Blastococcus saxobsidens DD2: one gene and its partner. The main gene of each other region encodes a partner of the protein of the gene in region 2 in a complex. Links are inferred from orthologs where the notes say so. Each region holds a gene or a part of one and is shown on either strand. Other genes may lie near its edges.

What was found.
Region 1: the proteins of pcrA (region 2) and uvrB are in contact, whole or in part, in a crystal structure (PDB 7EGT), measured with the Thermus thermophilus proteins. The link is inferred for Blastococcus saxobsidens DD2 from one-to-one orthologs. Residues at the interface, in WP_096412145.1 of Thermus thermophilus: His654, Arg656, Phe657, Gln666, Asp668, Glu669, Lys680, Arg681, Leu682, Ser683, Lys685, Tyr686, Ala687; in WP_096411307.1 of Thermus thermophilus: Glu23, Leu25, Arg26, Asp27, Gly28, Glu29, Arg30, Phe31, Arg55, Glu326, Asp327, Phe328, Glu379, Ser382, Gln383, His398, Gly400, Arg401.

Annotation. Positions count from the first base shown.
Region 1 is NC_016943.1:3,126,598-3,130,579, forward strand. Bases 429-3,387 are described here. They hold uvrB (excinuclease ABC subunit UvrB), read right to left. Parts: upstream 2,986-3,387; coding sequence 871-2,985; downstream 429-870. Other genes in these bases: BLASA_RS14820 (hypothetical protein), read right to left, coding at 429-854. In the rest of the region: more of BLASA_RS14820, read right to left, coding at 177-428; glycogen debranching protein GlgX, read left to right, coding at 3,483-3,982. UniProt on the Escherichia coli protein: The UvrABC repair system catalyzes the recognition and processing of DNA lesions. A damage recognition complex composed of 2 UvrA and 2 UvrB subunits scans DNA for abnormalities.
Region 2 is NC_016943.1:4,094,785-4,098,852, reverse strand. Bases 426-3,470 are described here. They hold pcrA (DNA helicase PcrA), read left to right. Parts: upstream 426-815; coding sequence 816-3,125; downstream 3,126-3,470. Other genes in these bases: BLASA_RS19315 (M23 family metallopeptidase), read right to left, coding at 3,375-3,470; BLASA_RS19325 (chorismate mutase), read right to left, coding at 426-462. Also shown: BLASA_RS19330 (hypothetical protein), read left to right, coding at 1-155; more of BLASA_RS19325, read right to left, coding at 169-425; more of BLASA_RS19315, read right to left, coding at 3,471-4,068. UniProt on the Escherichia coli protein: A helicase with DNA-dependent ATPase activity. Unwinds DNA duplexes with 3'-5' polarity. Translocates on single-stranded DNA with 3'-5' polarity. Initiates unwinding more efficiently from a nicked substrate than double-stranded DNA.

The sequences.
Region 1 (3,982 bases), 970 kb from region 2 along the record:
CCGGAGTTCGTCGGCGGTGAACGGCGTACTACCGGCTGCGGGCGAACGTCACGGCACAGGCGGAGGGGGATCGCGACGTCCTCCGGTACGACCTACACCGACGTACGGCCGCTGCACCGCGTCGCCGGCGAGCTGGTTCAGGGCCAGCCAGTTGCCGACGCCGGACACCGCGACGGTCACGTCGTAGACCCCGCGCCCGGAGCGGGGTCGACGTTGAACCCTTCGGCCACCAGCGTGTCGACGAACCACGCACTCTGGCTGACGCCCGCGAGGATGGCGGAACGGAAGCGGGGCAGGGGCGCCGCTCCGTCGGCGGGTGGCCCCGAGCGCGCGAGCATCCGCCCGAAGTCGCGGACGACGACCTGGCCGACCCCCTGCGCGGTGACCGGTACGCCGGCGGCGACACCTGTCTCGCACTGCACCCGGGCGTAGCAGAGCCCGTGCTCGGCGAGGAACCCCAGGCCGAGGCCGTCCGGGTAGCGAGCGCCGGTCGGGGTGCTGTCTGCGGACCCGAGGGAGAACTGCTCGAGGCTGAGCAGCACCACCGGGCGGCCACGGTTCTCGACCTCGACGAGGACGACGTCCCGCCGGTGGGCGTCCCGGGGCGTGATCAGCTCGAACTGGGCCTCGTAGCAGTAGCGCCCCTGCGCGTCCGTGGGCAGCGCGGCGAGGCCGGCGATGCGCTCCCGCGGGTCCACCTCCCCGTGCACCACCCCGGTGGTGCGCTCCCATGCCTGCTCGCCGACCCGGAGCGCGACGGTCGTGGAGTCGACCGAGGTGATGGCCGACACCAGCCACCGGCCGCCGTGGCCCGCGGCGTCGGTGGGAGGGCTGGGCGGACGGGGCGCCGTCACGGACAGGGGCCCCGTCTCAGGCGTGGGCGGCGTCGAACTGGCGGAGCTCCTTCTTCAGTTCGGTGAGCTCGTCGCGGAGCCGGGCGGCCACCTCGAACTGCAGCTCGCGGGCGGCGGCGAGCATCTGCTCGTTCATGGTCGTGATCATGTCGGCCAGCTCGGCCCGCGGGAGGCCCTGCACGTCGATCGCCCCGGCCTTGGCCCTGCTCTTCGACGACAGGCCCGGCACCGGCGCCTTGCCGCGGGACTGCTGCCGGCCGGAGCCGCCGATCAGCTCGGTGGACTCCGAGTCCTCCGCCTCGCGGTAGATGCCTTCCAGGATGTCCACGATCTTCTTCCGCAGCGGCTGCGGGTCGACGCCGCGCTCCTTGTTGTAGGCCATCTGCTTCTCGCGCCGCCGATTCGTCTCCTCGATCGCCTGCGCCATCGACGGGGTGATCTTGTCGGCGTACATGTGCACCTGGCCGGACACGTTCCGCGCGGCCCGGCCGATGGTCTGGATCAGCGATTTGCCCGACCGGAGGAAGCCCTCCTTGTCGGCGTCGAGGATGGCCACCAGGGAGACCTCCGGGAGGTCCAGCCCCTCGCGCAGCAGGTTGATGCCGACGAGCACGTCGTACTCGCCCTGCCGCAGCTCCCGCAGCAGCTCCACCCGGCGCAGCGTGTCCACCTCCGAGTGCAGGTAGCGCACCTTGATGCCGAGCTCGAGCAGGTAGTCGGTGAGGTCCTCGGCCATCTTCTTGGTGAGCGTGGTGACCAGGACCCGCTCGTCCTTCTCGGTGCGCAGCCGGATCTCGTGCACCAGGTCGTCGATCTGGCCCTTGGTCGGCTTGACGACCACCTCCGGGTCGATCAGTCCGGTGGGCCGGATGACCTGTTCGACGACCTCCCCGCCGGTACGGCCCAGCTCGTAGTCCCCGGGCGTGGCGGACAGGTAGACCGTCTGCTTGATCCGGTCGGTGAACTCCTCCCAGCGCAGCGGGCGGTTGTCCATCGCCGAGGGCAGCCGGAAGCCGTGCTCGACCAGCGTCCGCTTGCGGCTCATGTCGCCCTCGTACATGCCGCCGATCTGCGGCACGGTCACGTGCGACTCGTCGATGACGAGGAGGAAGTCGTCGGGGAAGTAGTCGATGAGACATGCGCCGGCGCTGCCGGGTGCACGGCCGTCGATGTGCCGCGAGTAGTTCTCGATGCCGGAGCAGAAGCCGACCTGGCGCATCATCTCGATGTCATAGGTGGTGCGCATGCGCAGCCGCTGGGCCTCCAGCAGTTTGCCCTGCCTGTCCAGCTCGGCCAGCCGCTGCTCCAGCTCGGCCTCGATGCCACGGATCGCCCGCTCCATGCGGTCGGGCCCGGCGACGTAGTGGCTGGCCGGGAACACGAACAGCTCCTCGACCTCCCGGACGACCTCCCCCGTCAGCGGGTGCAGGTAGTAGAGCCGCTCCACCTCGTCGCCGAACATCTCGATCCGGACGGCGAGCTCCTCGTAGACCGGGAAGACCTCGATGGTGTCGCCGCGCACCCGGAAGGTGCCCCGGGTGAACGACAGGTCGTTGCGCGTGTACTGCTCGGTGACCAGGGTGCGCAGCAGCTCGTCGCGGTCGCGGTCCTCCCCCACCGAGATCCGCAGCGCCCGCTCGACGTACTCCTCCGGCGTGCCCAGGCCGTAGATGCAGGAGACGGTGGACACCACCACCACGTCGCGGCGGGTGAGCAGGCTGTTCGTGGCCGAGTGCCGCAGCCGCTCGACCTCCTCGTTGACCGAGGAGTCCTTCTCGATGTAGGTGTCGGTCTGCGGGACGTACGCCTCGGGCTGGTAGTAGTCGTAGTACGAGACGAAGTACTCGACCGCCGCATCGGGCAGCAGCTCGCGGAACTCGTTGGCCAGCTGGGCGGCGAGGGTCTTGTTCGGCGCCATCACCAGCGTCGGACGCTGCACCTGCTCGATCAGCCAGGCCGTCGTCGCCGACTTCCCGGTGCCGGTGGCGCCGAGCAGGACGACGTCCTGCTCACCGGCGTCGACCCGCTCGGCGAGGGCCTTGATCGCCGCCGGCTGGTCGCCGGCGGGCTGGAACTCGCTGACGACGCGGAAGTGCCCCTGGGTGGGCCGGAGATCGGTGGTCGTGCGCACGACGACGACGGTACGTCGGCGGTGTGACAGAACGCGTCGCGAGCGTTCCCCGCGACCGATGGGGCGGTCGGCGCGGGAGCGGCAGGGCGGATACTTGTCTCCTCCGCCGGGCACCCCTAGCGTGCCTGGTCGCAGGAGCGGTTCCGCCGAGGACCAGCGCCACCCGGGATCCCGGGCGAGGTCGGCCCCCGGCGCACCGGCGTCCCGGTCCTCCCACCGGGACGCCGGCTCCCGCGTCGCCCCCGGGCGTCCGGGCACCCGGGAACATCCCGGCCGGACCTGCGCACGACGCCCCCTGCGGCCCGCCGCGGGGGCGTCGTCGGCTCCGGGGTCCCCGGCCGCCGGGCGGGCCGTCTCACAGGCCGTGGAGGTGTGGCAGCGGGCGGACGCGGGCAACGGGAGACTGACGTCCGTCCCGACCCGGTCGCAGCAGCACGCGCGCCCGCGTCACCGCCCCGTAGCCCTCGGGGCGCCCCGCGCAGGAGGAACTCCCCACGATGACCCAGGTATGGCCCGGCAGTGCCTATCCCCTCGGCGCCACGTACGACGGCACCGGGACCAACTTCGCGATCTTCAGCGAGGTGGCCGAGAAGGTCGAGCTGTGCCTGTTCGACGACGAGGGCAACGAGGAGCGCATCCGCCTGCCGGAGATGGACGGGTACGTGTGGCACGCCTTCCTGCCCGGGATCCACCCCGGCCAGAAGTACGGCTACCGCGTGCACGGGCCCTACGACCCCGAGCAGGGCCTGCGCTGCAACCCCAGCAAGCTCCTCCTGGACCCCTACGCCAAGGCGATCGACGGCCAGGTCGCCTGGCATCCCTCGGTCTTCGGCTACGACTTCGAGACCAAGGAGCGCAACGACCAGGACTCGGCGCCGCACATGCCGAAGTCCGTCGTCGTCAACCCCTACTTCGACTGGGGCGTGGACCGCCCGCCGAAGACGCCCTACAACAAGACCGTCATCTACGAGGCCCATGTCAAGGGGCTCACGATGAC
Region 2 (4,068 bases):
GGGTGACCACCGAGTGCGCGGCGGCCGACCTCGACGCGGCGCTGGACCTCGGCAAGGACCTGGCGGACGAGGCTCACGAGGCCTGCCCGGGCCGGGTGTTCGAGGTGGCCGCGATGGGCGACGACGACTCCCAGGTCTGGCGCAGCGGCCCCTGAGCGAGGTCCTGCTTCAGAGCCGGCCGCGCCCCTGGCGCAGCAGCATCATCCCCAGCGCCGCGCCGTCGGGGCCGAGCTCGGCGCGGAAGCGGGACAGCACCTGCTGCTCCCGGGCGAGCGAGAGGCGGGTGCCGCCGGAGGCGGAGCGCAGGGCGCCGATCTCCTGGGAGATCTCCAGGCGGCGGCGCACGAGTTCGATGATCTCGGCGTCGCAGGCGTCGATCGCGCCGCGCAGTTCGCCGATCCGCTCGGCGGGGTCCTGCGGCGCCGTCGGGCCGGCGGCAGGGGGGACGGTGAGGGTGCTCATCAGGGTGTCCTCGGCAAGTCGTGGACCCGAGACCCCAGAAACGAGAAACGCCCCGGGCTTCTCGGGCCCGGGGCGTCTGTTGCGGCGTGTGCTCAGCCGGCGGTGACGGACACCGGATCCCGGTGACCGTAGTAAAAACTGACCGTGGCGGGCACGGAACGGAGTCTGCCACACCGCGGTCGGGGCGCGCCACGGCCGCGGCGGTGGGACGGGTGGTGCACGCGGTTCCGCGCCCGCCGGGACCGTCACCCGTCCGGCTTACAGTGATGCGGTGAACGCGCCGAAGGCTTCCGGTTCCCCTGCGGAGCAGTGTTGAGTGCGCCGAAGGCTTCCGGTCCCCCTGCGGAGCAGTGTTGAGCAGCCTCCAGCAGTCCCTCCCCGGCACCGCCGCCCTGCCGCGCTCCGCACCCGGCTCGCTGGGGCGGGAGCTGGACCGGATGCTGGCCGGCCTCAACGGCCCCCAGCGGGACGCCGTCGTCCACGAGGGCAGCCCGCTGCTGATCGTCGCCGGCGCCGGATCCGGGAAGACCCGGGTGCTCACGCACCGGATCGCCTACCTGCTGGGCGCCCGCGGGGTGCAGCCGGGGGAGATCCTGGCGATCACCTTCACCAACAAGGCCGCCGGCGAGATGAAGGAGCGCGTCGCCGCTCTGGTCGGGCCGCGGGCGCGATCGATGTGGGTGTCGACGTTCCACTCGATGTGCGTGCGCATCCTGCGCGCCGAGGCGGCCAAGCTGGGCATGAAGTCGTCGTTCACCATCTACGACCAGGGCGACTCGATCCGGCTGATGACGATGGTCGCCCGCGACCTGGACCTGCACGCCAAGCGCTTCCCGGGGCGCAGCCTCGCCAACCAGGTGTCGAACCTGAAGAACGAGCTGGTCGACGAGGACGCGTTCTCGCCGCAGACCCCGCCGGAGCGGGTGCTCAAGGACGCGTACACGCTCTACCAGCGGCGGTTGCGCGAGGCGCACGCCATGGACTTCGACGACCTGATCATGACGACGGTCCACCTCCTGCAGGCGTTCCCCGACGTCGCGGAGCACTACCGCCGCCGGTTCCGCCACGTGCTCGTCGACGAATACCAGGACACGAACCACGCCCAATACATGCTGGTCCGGGAACTCACCGGCACCGGCGAGGGCCCGGTGCCGCAGGCCGAGCTGTGCGTCGTCGGTGACGCCGACCAGTCGATCTACGCCTTCCGCGGCGCGACGATCCGCAACATCGACGAGTTCGAGCGCGACTACCCGCAGGCCACGACGATCCTGCTGGAGCAGAACTACCGCTCCACCCAGCGGATCCTCAAGGCGGCCAACCAGGTCATCTCCAAGAACACCGGCCGCCGTCCCAAGAACCTGTGGACGGACTCGGGCGACGGCGAGCTGATCGAGGGCTACGTCGCCGACAACGAGCACGACGAGGCCGCCTGGGTCGCCGAGCAGATCGATGCCCTGGTCGACGAGGGCACGGCCAGGCCTGCCGACATCGCGGTCTTCTACCGCACGAACAACGCCTCGCGGGTGTTCGAAGAGGTCTTCATCCGCGTCGGCATGCCCTACAAGGTCGTCGGCGGGGTGCGGTTCTACGAGCGCAAGGAGGTCCGCGACGCGCTGGCCTACCTGAAGCTGGTGGCCAACCCGGCCGACGTGGTGAGCCTGCGCCGGATCATCAACGTGCCCAAGCGGGGTATCGGCGACAAGGCCGAGTCGTGCATCGAGTCCTTCGCCGACCGGGAGCGGATCGCGTTCGGCACGGCGCTGCGGCGGTGTGCCGAGGTGCCCGACCTCGCGACGCGCTCCCTGAAGGCCTTGCAGGAGTTCGTCTCGCTGCTCGAGGAGTTCGAGCAGCTGGTCGAGACCGGCTCGGGTCCGGCCGCGCTCCTGGAGAGCATCCTCGACCGCACCGGCTACCTGGCCGAGCTGCAGGCCAGCACCGATCCGCAGGACGAGGGGCGGGTCGACAACCTCAACGAGCTCATCTCGGTGGCCGCCGAGTTCGAGGCCGCGAGCCCGGGGGGCACGGTCACCGACTTCCTGGAGCAGGTCTCCCTGGTGGCCGACGCCGACCAGATCCCAGGTCCCGGGGGACCCGGGGAGGACACAGCCGGCGTGGTGACGCTGATGACCCTGCACACCGCCAAGGGGCTGGAGTTCCCGGTCGTGTTCGTGACCGGTATGGAGGACGGCGTCTTCCCGCACCTGCGCGCGCTCGGCGACCCGCGGGAGCTGGAGGAGGAGCGCCGGCTGGCCTACGTGGGGATCACCCGGGCGCGGCAGCGGCTGTTCATCTCGCGGGCGACGGTGCGAACCAGCTGGGGGCAGCCGGCCTACAACCCGCCGTCGCGGTTCCTCGACGAGCTCCCGGCCGAGACCGTGCACTGGGCCCGCACCGACCCGGCCCCGGCGCCGTCGACCGGTTACCGGTCGGCGCAGACGCGGGTGGCGGCCACCGGGCTCTCCACGGGCGGTCTGCGCGGCGGGGCCGGCAACCGGCAGGTGATCTCCGTGGAGGTCGGCGACCGGGTGAGCCACGACGCCTTCGGGCTGGGCACGGTGGTCGAGGTGACCGGCGTGGGCGACAAGGCCCAGGCCACGGTCGACTTCGGCTCCGGCGGCACCAAGCGCCTCGTCCTCCGGTACGCCCCGCTCGTCAAACTCTGACCTGAGGAGCGGGGCCCGGAGGGTCCCCGACGAAGGTCAGGAAGCCGCGGCAAGCAAGCGGGGAACGGTGTGGAGTCGCGGATCGCGAGGCGAGCCGCCTGCGAGGTGCCGCCGAGGAGCGGGGCCCGGAGGGCTCCCGACGAGCGTGGCAGAAACGGCTCAACGCATGTCGGGACGGCACCTGGAAGCGGTGTCGGCCGGAGGCCGACGAAAGGTATGGCCGCGGTCGATCGGGCGGAGCCCGATCAATTAGATGGATACCCCGCGCTCCGCGAGGTACTTCGCCGGGTCCGTGGGGCGCCCGTCCATGCCGCCGCGGTGGATCTCGTAGTGCAGGTGCGGACCGGTGGACTGGCCCTCGTTGCCGACCTTGGCGATCTGGTCGCCGGCGGTGACGAGATCGCCCTCGGAGACGCTGTAGTAGCGCATGTGCCCGTAGATGTGCACGTTGCCGTCGGGGTCCTGGATGTAGACGGCGTTGCCGTAGCCCGACGCCCGGCCGGCCCGCACGACGACGCCGTCGGTGGCCGCGCGGATGGGCGTGCCCAGCGGGGCGGCGATGTCGAGGCCGTAGTGCATCGTGCCCCAGCGCCGGCAGAAACAGGTGGTGAGCGTGCCCTCGGTGGGGAGCACGGTCTTGGGCTGGCGGGCGGCGCGCGAGGCGGCGAGTTCGCTCAGGCGGGCCTGGGCCTCGGCCTCGGTGATGCCCCGTCGCGCGCCGGCGTCCTCGAGCCCGCCGGCGAAGCTCACCTCGGTGCTGACGCCCAGCCCGTAGTCGGAGGCGCTGGCCGAGACGGTCCGCTGGTCGGCGACGACGGCGGGCACTCCGGCGACGACGGCGCCGGCCACGAGGGCGGCGAACCACAGGGGCGCGCGACGGCCGGGCGGGTGCGGCAGGCGGCGGCGGGAGGCGCGCGGGGCGGGTGCGGGCGCGGTCGGGGGC